Regions from separate parts of the Paenibacillus sp. JT22N1 genome, predicted to be linked through region 2. Evidence: riboswitches for the same ligand, from Rfam matches in the RefSeq annotation. Region 2 holds a riboswitch; each other region holds the start of a gene.

Region 1 (4,607 bases), on a different contig from region 2:
ATTTCCTGCATCTCTTTGACTTCCGATGTTACCTCTGATAATTCCGAATTGATCTCAACGATTGATGAAGTACTCTCTGTAATGGAAGAAACAACTTCAGCAACCCCTTCGTTCATACTGTTCATAGAAACGGCAACCTGCCCAGCACTTGCACTGGATTCGTCCGCAGACTGATATAAATGTGCGCTCGTATTGGTAATGAGGTTGGATGAAGAAAATATTTGGCGGATCAAAGAATCTAAATTCTGACGCATTTCGTTAAAAGCATTTGCCAATTTACCGATCTCATCCACTCGATGGATAGAGACTTGTGCAGACAAATCTCCCGCAGCAACCTTCTCTGTTACACGCATCAGTTGGATGACCGGTCTCGTCACACTCCGACTTATGAAATAGGCTATTAGACCGCCTAAGACTATAACGATTAAGGTAATCGTAAAGGTTGTCCATAACAATTCTTGCTTCGTTTTGGGAACGACCGAAGCATCTAAATCAATGCCAACAATTCCGACGTTTTCGCCTTTAGCGTTTTTGAGAGGGACAAAGACCGATTTATGTATACCAAATTCGTCCTTGTAAATCTCACTGATCGTTAGTTTGTCATCCTTGATCGCATTGTTCATCTCTGGCGTAAAAGGATACTCGGTGCCGAAATCTTCATCAACGCCAGTTAAAATGACGATTTGATCTTTATTTTGAACTTTCTGTAAGACATAAACATTTTCAAGAGAGTCTTGCTTTTTAAATTGTTCAAACTGCTGTTTAATTTTGGTATAGGCCGGTTTATCTTTGCCTGTAATTTCATCTGCATGTTCGGGAATAGAAGTCATATATTTCGAAACATTTTCAATATTTGTGGTTAATCTTAGAACGAATTGATCCTCAAGCTTCGTAGTTAAACTTTTACTGGCCAAATAGGAAGAGACCGAGAAGGCTGCGCATACGAATAGCAACAGCAGTAAAATACTGCTCGTCATCTTCACCGCGATTTGTCCTCTGAACCAGTTTATTATTTTATTTGGAGCATGCTTTGCCACTTTTCAATTACCTCCTGCTTAATATCGATGTTTCGGAATATTTCTCATAGACTTGCGCTACTGTTTCCTTCAAATATTGAATAATTTCATGCACATGTTTTGTCTCCGTATAAGGGGAGATGACAAAAATCTTTGTCGCGTACAGAGCAATAGAATTAGCATCCTTCGTTTGAACAAGCAGATGCTTTTTGGTGTCGCCAAAAAATATGCGGTCGCGATGATTCCCAAGCATTTCGAATAAACGTTCGTTAAATTTATTATTCCGCTCAATTTCCTTAAGGGTACACTTGCCCGAAATTTCATCCTGAAAATGCGGACTGCCTTCCGGATATATACGAAATAGTGTAATGATGCCCGGATTGTCGTTATTAACGATTTCAGCTTGAGGGATTTCTTGGCGCAGCGCTTCCCGGAAAGCGAGATTAACCTCAACGAACTGAGCTAGCAATTGCTGATACCCTTGAATGCCGAATGCAAGCAGAGCGCTGTATATACTGATGGAGCTTGCCATGCGCGAGCACTCCAACGTATACCCAGTATGATACTGTCCGTATCCCCGATGTCCGACATAGGGGGTTTCATCCGGATGCAGATCCATAAGTCTTAAATCGGCGGCATCCTTGACCAGAAATAGGCTTGTCAGGTAAGGGGTTTGCCCTAGCTTTTGAAAATCGAAGCAAAGCGAGTCGGCCAAATGCAAATGCCTCATCTTGCTTTGGATAGAAATTAAAGCCTGAGTGACATCTTTCTTTAATTCCAGTGGATTGGCGGTGAAATCATAGTCATTAAAGAAAGCAAAGAATGCACCTAAAGCAGAGTCTGCATGAATATGAGGTCTAAGCAACCCATGATGAACGGCTGCCTTGTTAGACACAGCATAAATTTGTTCCAAATCGTCAATCCCCATGGCATCCGTTGTTCCTGTCGTAGCTACAATGTAAATCGGGATTCCGCCTCGTGCGATCACTTCTTCCATTTTAACTCTCAGATCATTCACATCCATGGAGCTGTCAGCATTCGTGCGAACTCTGATCAATCTATCGCTCCCTATGCCCGATGCCTCCATAGATTTAAACAAGCTGTAGTGAGCGGCTTCGGAACAAAAAGCATACAAGTTGTCGGGAACACCTTTTTGCAATGCGTCCGGAACGAATTTCGCGATCGCTATCCTGAGACCTGAGAATACAGCTCCTTGTCCGCCCCATGTCGTATACCCGCCGCTTTTCAGCGCATCATAGCCTATTAATTTGGACATCATGCTGATGACTCTTACTTCAGCTTCAGCTCCGGCTGGGCCGTATACATCCCATAAATTGTTGCCATTAACCAAAAATGCCGCGATCATGCCCATAATCCCCGGGATGCTTGCCATCGGCAAAATATTCGTTAAAAAATATTTCGTATGATAAGGATGATCATGCAGCAATTTCAATAGCTCTGTATTAACTTCCTCTAGGGGGACGCTGCCAATAGGAATGGAGCTATCTCGAATAAGATTGTTATAGAAAGTCCCTGTTCGGTTTTTCTCGCCCTTGAGATTGACGCCGTCCGGGTTTTTAAGATCATCCACTCCAGTTACTAATTGTTCAATGAGTCGCAAAACCGTTTGACGCGTTTGTTGGTTGCCATCCTCACTAGGGAATAATTGCTGTACATTCGTTAGTCTTTTCTCTCTCATTAATTTCTCTCCTATCGATAGAATTGCGTTAAGAAAATGTTCACAAAAAAAAAGGAGAAACATGGGCATAAATGCCCCTATTCCACCAATTGCTACAATGCAACTGGCTGACATATCCTTGTTGGATGTAGTCCCTCTAGCTTTGCGTCCCTATTTTTCAATAGGTTTGCCATTATAAAGTTGTAGGTGAAAATTCCCATGTTCGACAATAATCGACAGCAAACTTTACAATTTTATACATTAGTATAGTATAGTAAACTAAAATAAACAACACAATTTTCCATTATTGTTTGTTAAGTAATTATATTGTAACTAAATTGCTTTTTTAACATTTTCTCTGACCGATGGTAAAATAGGATCAGATATCTCTTTACTAAACATTTATACCAATCAATTTATGCAATAAAACGATAGAAACTTTAGGCATCCTTCTAGGACTTTTATCACGCATAAAAAAAGCTTCGTCACGACTTCCTGACTAGGAGTCCGACAAAGCTAATTTTTACACCCTCAGTTGGGCGCATTCATACTATGAAATGGTTTGTGCAGCATCCATATTCCCCTGTGAATGCAGATATAATTGCTCGTAATAGCCACGGAGCGCAAGTAATTGAACGTGGTTCCCTTCTTCAACAATTTTCCCCTGACTCATCACAATGATGCGGTTGGCATGCATAATAGTCGAGATGCGATGCGCGATAACAAGTGTCGTTCTTCCCTCGGCTACAACCTGCAGCGCGGATTGAATCAACTGCTCCGTTTGTGAATCCAAATTCGCTGTAGCTTCATCTAGAATCAGTACTTTCGGCTGGAATACGATAATTCTTGCGAACGAGATCAGTTGTCTCTCGCCTGCGGAAAGCCCGCTTCCTCTCTCGGATATGCGTGTCTCATAACCATCCTTCATTCGTGAAATGAGATTGTCTGCCCCAACCATCCGGCATGCCTCTATCACTTCCTCACGTGTTATGGTTTCATCGAACATCCGGACATTGTCCAAAATGCTGCCTGCGTATAAGTACGGTTCCTGCTGTACGAGTCCAACCATACGATGTAGCACGGCCTGCGGGATATCTCGAAGATCCGTGCCATCAATGCGGATACTTCCCTCCTGTACATCATAAAAGCGGCAAAGCAGACTAATCAGCGAGCTTTTACCAGCACCCGTCGTCCCCACGATACCGATCATTTCGCCGGGTTCAATATGAAGCTCTAGATCCTCAATAACAGCCGTATCCTTCAAATAACCGAAATGAACATGATTGAAATGAATGTCCCCCTTCACGTCGGATAACGAGGGTGACAACACGCCTTCCTTATCCTTAACTTCCGGTTGAATGGAGAAGATATTCCAAATTCGATTTACAGACACCGTCGTAGATTGAAGGGTATTCCACTGCTGAGTAATGTTATTAATCGGTTGAAAAAACTGCCGGATATAAGTTATAAAAGCATACAATACACCGAATTCAATCGTTTTATCGAAAACGGCAATACCGCCAATCCAAGTAATAAAGGCCACCGATAAATTACCCAAAATATCAAAGGAACGATTGAACAAAACATTGGTACGAATTTCTCTCAAATTAGCTCGAAAATACCCAAGATTCCGCTCAGTGAAGCGATTCATCTGTTCCTTCTCTTGATGAAAAGCTTGAATGAGATGCATCCCAGATAAATTCTCAGCGGCAAAAGCAACCATTTGAGACAGCTGCGTCCTCGAGAGCTGATAGGTTTTGCGCATATATCTGCGAAAGCTAACCGCTATAATCACAATGATAGGGATCACGATCATGCTGTACATCGTTAGCTGTGGGTCCAGATGATACATCAGCACGATGATGAATACGAGTGTCATGCCATCGCGTACCAAACTAAGAAGAACCTGTGTA
Region 2 (4,607 bases):
CATTCTTGTAAATACTCCCATGGTTTACACGTCTCCTTTTTTAATATCAATTGGTTGTTGTTCAAAGCGAGCGACTTTGGCTCTTAGTTCTTCTACTTCTCTTTGTAGAGCTTTCTTTTCAATGTCTTTCATCATCTCGTCGATGTTGTTTACTTTCCCAGCGTCGTATGGAGCATTGTAGCCCGGATGTTGTGGCGCATGGTTAGGGTGCGGCTTGTGAGTGTTCCAAGCACCGCCATTATAGCCTTGACGGCCATATGAGCTGGCATAGGGATCAAATGGAGGCTGATCGTACCCAGGTTCCTTCGGAATGACAAGCGCAGCTACAAAGTAGATGAAAATGACCGTTCCTCCGGTGAAGATTGTGGTGATTACTACTAACAAACGTAATAGCGTTGCATCTACATTCATGGCCTCGGCGAGTCCGCCGCATAGACCAGTAACTTTCTTATCTCTTCGTGAGCGGTAAAGTTTGCTCATGATTATTTGGCTCCCTCCTGCTGCAGTCTGTTTCTCAGGGCTTCCATTTCAGCATCTACGGCCGGGTTGCCCCCGCTATAGTAGCTTTCGCGCCCCATTCGTCTTACATCGCGGAGCGTTCTGGCATGAAGCTCCATATCGGATACGCGCTCTTCCAAGCGACCGAACATCCGTGGTGTCGCATCCTGCGCCACACTGCTGCGAGCATGCAATCTTTGCTGCAACCTTGCGGACTCCATTCGCGCTAAGTAGTAGCTGCGTTTGTCTGCCACTTCTTTGTAATCGGCTTTTAGCTGCTGCAGCTCTTCATCCAAATCAAGGATTGACTGCTTCGCTTGGTCGTACAATTCATGATACTGCTCGCTTTTCTCTTCAGCTTGCAGCTTCTCTTGAAGCACGATCCTTGCCATATGTTCTTCGCCGGCCTTCAGAGCTAGCAGCGCTTGATGCTCGCGCTTCTCTTTGGTTTCCAGCGCCGTCAGATATTGCTGCCGGAGTGAAGCTGCGTGGCTTACGCATTGCTGATACAGTCTCTCGGACTGTTGAAGCTGCTCACGCTGCGCTGCTAAGTACTGGTCAATCAAGCGGACCGGGTCTTCCGATCGCTCCAGATGTTCATTCAGTGTCGCTACGGTAATGTCTCTCATTCGCCTAAATAGGCTCATCTCTCATACCACCTTTTTCACTCTCTGTATTCGTTTCATTCCATTACACCGTTCTTCTTGTCAACATCGAAACTCCGTAACCTATCAACCCAATCGCCAGTAGAATGATGATCCAACCAGCTAATTTACCAATCAGGATGATACCGCCAAGCCCTGCAATAATCCAACCGATTTTGCTGCCGTTCTGTATGCCTACATAACCAAGGCCAACCATTCCTATTGGAATCAAGTATCCCATCACCGAGCCAATAAAAGGTCCCATGTGAACGCCTAGCTTATTTAACAGAATCAGTGCACCGAATGCGATTAGCAGAGCGGCTAAGCCCGTATTTCTTTTCATCGTTTCGTCACCGCCTTTCGTTGTTTGCTGTGTTGTTTGCTGTGCTCTTGTTCATGTCTTTATTTTAGGTAAAAACGAAGCTTTCCAAAACGGACTAACGACGGTATTTGTTCCTAGACCTTAGTCGGGGCGCATCTAAGACCTGTGTCAGGCAAAAACAGTGTTTATACGACAGACATATTGGTTAAATACTTAACAAACTTGGTAACTCACGCTTTTAGCATGGAAAAGGAAGGATTATCTTATATGAAACAACGAATACGAACATTAACTATACGCATCCTGTTATCTGCCTTATTCCTTCTATTACTCCCAACATATGCTTGGGAAGCAACGGCGATAGCGCCTGTTTCGGAATCATTTAAGGCGGATATTACTAATAAAGAGCCCCTGCCTATGGTAAAACTCTTTCGTACTATTCCCAAAAAAACGTCCACAGCAAGTAAAGAACCACTCTTTTCTTTTTCCGTGCTAAGCGACGTACATGTGGGTGCAGAAGATGAAGATTCACAAAAGCGCTTCCGTACGGCTTTAGCCGATCATCGTCTAATTCGACCTGAGAGCAAACTTATGGTACTAAATGGTGACCTCAGCAATGGCAACGAAGCAGATAATCGGAGTCTAGTCAGCATTATGAGCGAACACACCTTACCTCCCGTTCATGCAACGATTGGTAATCATGAGTATTATGGAATGTGGCAAACGGAGAATGGCGGTCAGGATACCAGCAAGCTGAATCCGAAATGGACAAGCCAAAAGGCAATAGACCTATTCCATCAGATGTTTAACTATGAAAAGCCCTACCATGAGCTCGTGATGGATGATTATCACTTTCTATTTCTTGGGGGTGAATTTTATCGCGATGTGGATCCTAACGTGAAAGAGGATGCCTATCTATCCACTGAACAACTTACTTGGTTTCAGGAAAAGTTGAAGACAGTTGCGGCTGCAGCGCCGGACAAGCCTATCTTCGTCTTCCTGCATCAACCGCTCGTTCATACCGTGGACGGCTCGGATCAAGAGCTTGGAGTTGTACAGCATGAAGAGCTTAGGGCGATTGTGAATGCATATCCGAATGTTGTGTTCTTCAGTGGACATACCCACTGGAATTTAGAGACTACTAAGCAGATTAAACAGCTGGAGTTCCTTGCGGTATCTAGTGCCGCTGTCCACGAAATTTGGAATTCGAATAATGAGCCTGAAGGCAGCGCGGCTAGCCAGAGCATCGTTGTGGACGTTTATACGGACCGTATTGTGATTCAAGGGCGTGAACATTCGGAGAAGAGATGGATTGAGCCGGCATTTGTGAAGCGTTATGAGGGGAATAAAAAAACTACCTAACGAGGCCGCAAGGTAGTTGATCATTTATATACATCGTTCAACTAAAGAAAATATCACACTATTCCGAGCAGTTTTTGTAATCGAACAAAATCCTTGGCACGTTTGCTGCGGGTCGAATGTATTGTGCGGAAAGATGGTAATTGAGACAACTCTTTTATGAAGCAAAAAAAGTTTTGTCCGGAAAACCGTCTCCCTCTGCATAACATCTTGCAATAGCTGAAGCAGCCTTCATGAACATATGGTCTTTGGTAGTACCCGGAACTCTCTCTAGCTGCCGAAATTCTTCATGAACTATATTAAATTCAATTTCACCCAAACTTTCTTCTGTTGGACCAAATTTGTATATGACCTTTTCGGCATCGTCGAACACTTTAATAAGCATAAGATATGTTGCCATTTTGGGACCCTCCTTCCTTTTTTGGCAATAAAAAAACAAGCCCCTAAAGAGTAACCCGGCTATCGTCCCATGACATATGACTCATGGCTTAGACCCGTGGCTTTGCGTCTCCACCTTTCGATGGATTTGCCTTTGTTCATTATTGCTTGATATTAGGTGTGTTTCACTCATTATTGCTAGTCGTAAAGAACTAACTATTTCCATGGTATTCCATAAAATAATGAAATTCAACATATTTCTACAAAAAAGAGGCACCTACTACGCAAAGTGTGTGATTTCATACAAAAAAGGCCAACCAGAGTACTGGTTGACCCATAAGGTAAGGCAATTTTCTTAAGTTATTCATACTCTTCTAATAGAGCCTATTATCTATTACTCTAATCTCTTCGAAGTTCCTGTCACTAAATCAATCTCAAATATCTCTTCTGGAATCCCTAGTTCCTTTGTCGTGAATAGAGAATAACGATTTGATGCACTTGATGGCTTCATGATTCCCCAATTATTAACCTTTTTAATTCCAAGTCCCACAAACTTATTTGTATGAATATCAACAGGGATGCTCATTTCTTCCCCAGTGGCAGCACTTTTTACATAAAGTCGCGCATGACTGTTTTTTTGAAACACATTAATTAAATCAACTCGATACTCATATTTATCATCCCTAGTAATTTTCAATGAATCACTTGTAATTTTTTCGGTTAACCACCCCTGAGTGCTAACACTTTGAATTAAATAGACTGAAAGAATTATAAGTAATATCATTCCAGAATAGAATCCTGCAAGAGCTACCCCACTGGATGGAACCCACCTTTTTATTAGCATTCGAATAGATAATATTGTAATAGCGAGAGAAGGAAGCCCCGCCATAATTAATGTTACAGTACCACGAGATCCAAAGATCGCTGAAAATTTGCTGTTGTTCCAAACAGAAACCATCCAAATGATATAACACTAAAAATGGTTACTAACAGCCACAGAATCTTTAACCATTGATGCATTTTTCTTCAGCCCTTTCATGTGAAATCTTAGAGGTTCAACTGGACAAGCTTATGCATTAGCCATCCATAAATTCATACGGGGCTGATGAGGGTTAAGTTGGATTGAACTTAGCCGACCGATTCATTCGGCACTGGGTGGGGGGGGGGGGGGGGTAAAAGAAAGACCTTGGAGGTGTTACCCTCAAGGTCTTCAGTAATAAGATTTTTAACTTTTCGTAATGGTAGTTAATTAACTAGATAAACCATAAATGATTTAGCTTTTCCTTCAACCACTACCTCAATCACTTCATCCTGCCAAAAAGGCAAAATAACATCCTTCAAACCTGAAATTATTTGACTTTTAACATTAGGTATATCCTTAATGAACCAATTATAGTTATCTATAA
Region 3 (4,607 bases), on a different contig from region 2:
TCAGCTTATGCTGGATTATCAAGCGCTTGATGTGAAGGATGGCAAAGTGAATCCGGATCAAACCATTCAACGTGGTGAGTTAGTCAAAATGCTCGTTATTGCCATGAATGGCGGTAACGGTGGTATTTATTACGGGGCTGAACGGAAGGCATCTTTCGCCGATGTGAGCAAATCTTCTCCTTATTTTGCCTATGTTGAAAATGCGGTTGATCGCGGTTTGTTAGATGTAGGTGCTGAATTTAATCCAGAAGCTGCGATGAATCGGGAAGAAATGGCACAGCTGATCGTGAAGGCGCTTGGCTACAAGAGCTTGACGAAGTTCGATGGCATTTTCAATGGCAATATCGTAGATGCTGCTAAGCTTAAGCATGTCGGTGATGCAGCTATTGTGGTGGGGCTGAATATTATGTCTCTGAACGATGGACAATTTGTACCTCAGCAAGAAGTGACGAAAGCACAGGCGGCTAGTGCCTTCTACCGCTTCTTGCAAAGACGGTCTGAGCTTCAGGAGCAGCCTCGTTACTATTACTAAATAAGTGTTTGAGGGGAGTTAACTAACTCCTCTCATAACCAATAAAAGAAGCCTCTAAATCCACTTGCTAGTGGGTTTGAGGCTTCTTGTGGTTGAGTGGGCTCCAGATGTGAATGTGCCCTCTTTGATGAGGACACACTCAACTTACGTCCTAGCTCTAGAACATTGGGAATACATATCGAACTAAGAAATACAGAACGCCGAAAATGATGACGATGTAAGCAGCATATTTGATGAAAGTAGAAGCAACTAGACTGGAATCCGATTTTTTCTCCACATGGCGTTCTTCGATATCGATATTGCGAGGCTGAGTCGACATTTGAACCACTCCTTTGAAGTTGTATTGCTATGTAATACCCTGCTGGGCATGAAGTGAAACACAGGAAAAAGCTATACCAATAATATTTTCGTACAGTCGGGCAGAGTTGTGTTACAATAATCTTTAAAACTTTAATAGTACGATGTAGAGAAAGGGAGTAAGAGAAAATGGTTGTTTCCAGTAAAGTAGGTTTGGAAGATATTATTAGGGCCAATCATGTGCTCAGCAGGGTGATCGAACCATCGCCTTTGCAACGCAATGAGCTGCTCTCTAACTTGTATGAATGCAACGTTTATCTTAAACGTGAAGATATGCAAATTGTTCGTTCTTTCAAAATTCGTGGAGCTTATAATGTGATCCAAAGTTTAACACCGGAGGAACGCGAAGCGGGTGTCGTGTGTGCGAGCGCCGGCAATCATGCACAGGGCGTGGCTTATTCCTGTAAACAGCTCGGTATTGAAGGCAAAATCTTCATGCCGACGACAACGCCTAGGCAAAAGATTTCCCAAGTTAAGCTATTTGGCGGATCTTTTGTTGAAGTGATTCTTACAGGTGATTCATTCGATGATTCCTCTAACCATGCTAAAGCCTACTGTGCTCAAGAGAATAAGGTGTTCATACACCCCTTCGATGATGTTCGTACGATTGCTGGACAAGGCACGGTTGGCCTCGAGATTTTGAATCAAATGCCTGAATCTCCTGACTTTATCTTCGCGACGATTGGCGGAGGTGGCCTGGTAGCGGGAGTTGCGACCTATGTGGATAGTGTTTCTCCAAGAACGCGCATCATCGGTGTTGAGCCAGAAGGCGCGGCAAGCATGACGGAAGCGCTGAAGCAGGGGAAGGTCGTAACCTTATCCACGATCGAGAAGTTCGTTGACGGTGCAGCCGTGAAACAGGTGGGCGAGCTTACTTTTGACATTTGCAAAGAAAAGCTGGAGGATATCGTAATTATCCCTTCCGGCAAAGAATGTACAACCATTCTGGAGCTTTACAACAATAACGCGATTGTTATTGAGCCCGCTGGCGCACTCCCGGTTGCAGCACTCGATGCCTATCGGGAACAGATTCGCGGTAAGAATGTGGTCTGTATCATCAGCGGCGGCAACAATGACATTGATCGTATGCAGCAGATTAAAGAAAGATCGCTCGTGTATGAAGGCTTGAAGCACTACTTTATTCTTAATTTCCCGCAGCGTGCCGGGGCATTGCGCGAATTTCTGGAAGAAGTTTTAGGACCCACAGACGACATAACACGGTTTGAGTATACGAAAAAAAATAACCGCGACGATGCTCCGGCCTTGGTCGGCATTGAGCTCAAAAATAAAGATGATTATGAGGGGCTTATTGAGCGCCTATCCCAGAAGGATTATGGCTATATAGAAATAAATAAGGACCCCAAGCTATTTAACTTGCTTATTTAAGGAAAAATAGCCAAATGTGGAATGAATATGATATAGTTAATTAGTCCCATTTATTCCCTTAATATCGTAAAAGGCAAACTTATCGAAAGGTAAGGACGCAAAGCTGCAGATCTAAGGTTGCCCTCGCAACAATGATGGCTGGGCTACCGACAGGTTGCAGTTTACCTAATCAGGTACACCTACGGCTATTCCGATTCGGAATAGCCTTTTTTTTGACCACAGATAGGGAGGTTCATGAATGAGAGGCATATTTTCTAAGTGGATACAGCATATGAAAGCGCAAACGTTGGTCTATCTGGGCGTGCTGGGCTTCTTTTTGTTGACCATTAATCTACTTGCTGCTTCTTCTTTCTCCTTTTCGCCTTACGTTTTCATTAGTATGTTTGTTCAAGCACTAATCTGTCTATTTTTTGCGAAGAGTGTCCGACAACTGCTTCTTACTAGTAGAGAACAGGAAGAAAAGAGCAAACAACTAGCCTTTCTGGCCTACCATGATACATTGACGGGATTACCCAATCGCCGATTGTTTAATGACCGGTTGGAGCGGGCACTTCTGCATGCGCAGCGTAATGAACAACTGGCGGCTGTTATGTTCTTGGACATGGACAGATTCAAGGATGTCAACGATTCATTAGGTCATTCCTATGGTGACCGTTTAATTCGCCTTGCAGCACAACGTTTGCTGGGCTGCTTGCGGGGCTCGGATACGGTGTACCGCCAAGGTGGCGACGAGTTTACAATATTACTAGAATCTTTTGCAAAACCTGAAGACGCAAGAGTTGTAGCATCCCGAATTCAAATGGCTCTGGAAGAGCCTTTTATCCTAGATGGAATGCCAGTAACCATAACAGCTAGTATAGGGATAGCTCTGTATCCGTTAGATGGCAAGCTGCCTGAGCAGCTCATGGCGTATGCAGATGAAGCGATGTATGCGGCCAAAAACAGGGGACATAACCAGTTCCAATTCTATGCCTCTGACATCGATGCCATGGTGAAGAGCAAAGCTCACATGGAGAAAGAGATTCGATTGGCCTTAGACAACAATCAATTTGAACTCCTATATCAGCCGCAATATGAAATAACAAACCGGAAATTAATAGGAATGGAAGCGATCATTCATTGGAGCAAGGGAGACAACCTCCGCGCACCTAGCATGGATTGGAAGAGAGCGGCCGAGGAAATGGGTTTCATGATACCCATCGGGAAATGGGCTGTACGAACGGCGTGCAGACAGATGAGAATCTGGCAGGACGAGGGCTACACACCGCTTAGAATGACCCTAGCAGTAACGGCCTCGCAGTTTAAAGATGAGCATTTTATTGAAGAAATTGCCGTTGTTTTGAAAGAAACAGGTATTGATCCGGTGTTGGTGGAGCTGGACCTTACGGAAAGTATCACATCTTCCAATGTACAAGAGGCTAGCGAGAAATTGATTAGGCTGAAGAAGTTCGGTGTGCGTATCGTTATGGATGACTTGTGTACAGGCCTATTTACACGAAGCGGGCTCGAAGGTATGCCACTTGATAGCGTTAAATTGGATAGTACATTGATCAGGGATTTGGTAGACGACGATGAGAATCAGCTGCTGGCTGCTGCCATTATTCGCATGGCTCACCGTCTAGGTCTAAACTTAATTGCAAAGGGTGTTGAAACCGAAGAACAACTGGAGCACTTGAGACTTTTGCAGTGTACGGAAGTGCAAGGAATGCTGTTTAGCAGCCCGTTAGGACCCGAACAATTCATGAGACTTATGAACGATAAAATTAACAAAGGGTAATCTAGATTTTATTAACCAGTGGTAGTATAATAAATAATTGGGGCTTGGAACCTATATTGTAGGGGCTTACAAAAAGACCATGTCAACTTGTATGACATGACGAATTATGTTATTTTGCTGGTGTATCGCTTTTATCTTGGGTTTCTAAATGATACACTCATGCTATAGCCAGTCTTACATAATTTAACTAATTTTGGTCAACCTACAATGTAAGATTTCATGGTTTTAAATTAAATGATTCTATGGGGGTAATAATATGAAGAAAATGCTTTCAACAGCTCTTATGGCTGTAACGGTTTCTGCATTAGCTCTTTCCGGCTGTGCCAAAAAAGAAGAAACGAAACCGGCGGCTTCAGCAACTCCAGCTACTTCTGCAGCTGCAACAGCTTCAGCAGCGCCAAGCAACAACAGCGGTAAAGACTTCAAAATCGGAATGGTTACCGATATTGGTGGCGTCAACGATAAATCTTTTAACCAAAGTGCATGGGAAGGCTTGAAGGCGCTTGAGAAACAAACAGGCGTTAAAGTGAAAAACCTTGAAAGTAAAGGCGATGC

Evidence for each region. A riboswitch is a leader RNA that binds a small molecule or an ion and turns the genes downstream of it on or off. The one in region 2 is predicted to bind cyclic di-GMP.
Region 1: it holds a riboswitch for cyclic di-GMP, as region 2 does, so the genes downstream of both, AC58UU_RS31835 (pyridoxal phosphate-dependent decarboxylase family protein) here and AC58UU_RS27020 (hypothetical protein) in region 2, are expected to answer to the same signal.
Region 3: it holds a riboswitch for cyclic di-GMP, as region 2 does, so the genes downstream of both, AC58UU_RS30590 (putative bifunctional diguanylate cyclase/phosphodiesterase) here and AC58UU_RS27020 (hypothetical protein) in region 2, are expected to answer to the same signal.

What each region holds. Positions count from the first base shown of each region.
Region 1 is NZ_JCAUAW010000022.1:53,348-57,954, forward strand. It holds gene AC58UU_RS31830 (methyl-accepting chemotaxis protein) at 1-1,037, opposite strand, end outside; gene AC58UU_RS31835 (pyridoxal phosphate-dependent decarboxylase family protein) at 1,045-2,715, opposite strand; cyclic di-GMP riboswitch class I at 2,811-2,896, opposite strand; gene AC58UU_RS31840 (ABC transporter ATP-binding protein) at 3,245-4,607, opposite strand, start outside.
Region 2 is NZ_JCAUAW010000015.1:152,162-156,768, reverse strand. It holds gene AC58UU_RS27045 (PspA/IM30 family protein) at 1-21, opposite strand, end outside; gene AC58UU_RS27040 (PspC domain-containing protein) at 25-480, opposite strand; gene AC58UU_RS27035 (PspA/IM30 family protein) at 483-1,145, opposite strand; gene AC58UU_RS27030 (hypothetical protein) at 1,189-1,485, opposite strand; gene AC58UU_RS27025 (metallophosphoesterase family protein) at 1,732-2,826, shown strand; gene AC58UU_RS27020 (hypothetical protein) at 2,981-3,223, opposite strand; cyclic di-GMP riboswitch class I at 3,270-3,364, opposite strand; gene AC58UU_RS27015 (hypothetical protein) at 3,596-4,090, opposite strand; gene AC58UU_RS27010 (barstar family protein) at 4,447-4,607, opposite strand, start outside.
Region 3 is NZ_JCAUAW010000020.1:13,880-18,486, reverse strand. It holds gene AC58UU_RS30605 (S-layer homology domain-containing protein) at 1-532, shown strand, start outside; gene AC58UU_RS30600 (hypothetical protein) at 690-851, opposite strand; gene ilvA (threonine ammonia-lyase IlvA) at 1,019-2,275, shown strand; cyclic di-GMP riboswitch class I at 2,338-2,426, shown strand; gene AC58UU_RS30590 (putative bifunctional diguanylate cyclase/phosphodiesterase) at 2,514-4,052, shown strand; gene AC58UU_RS30585 (BMP family lipoprotein) at 4,309-4,607, shown strand, end outside.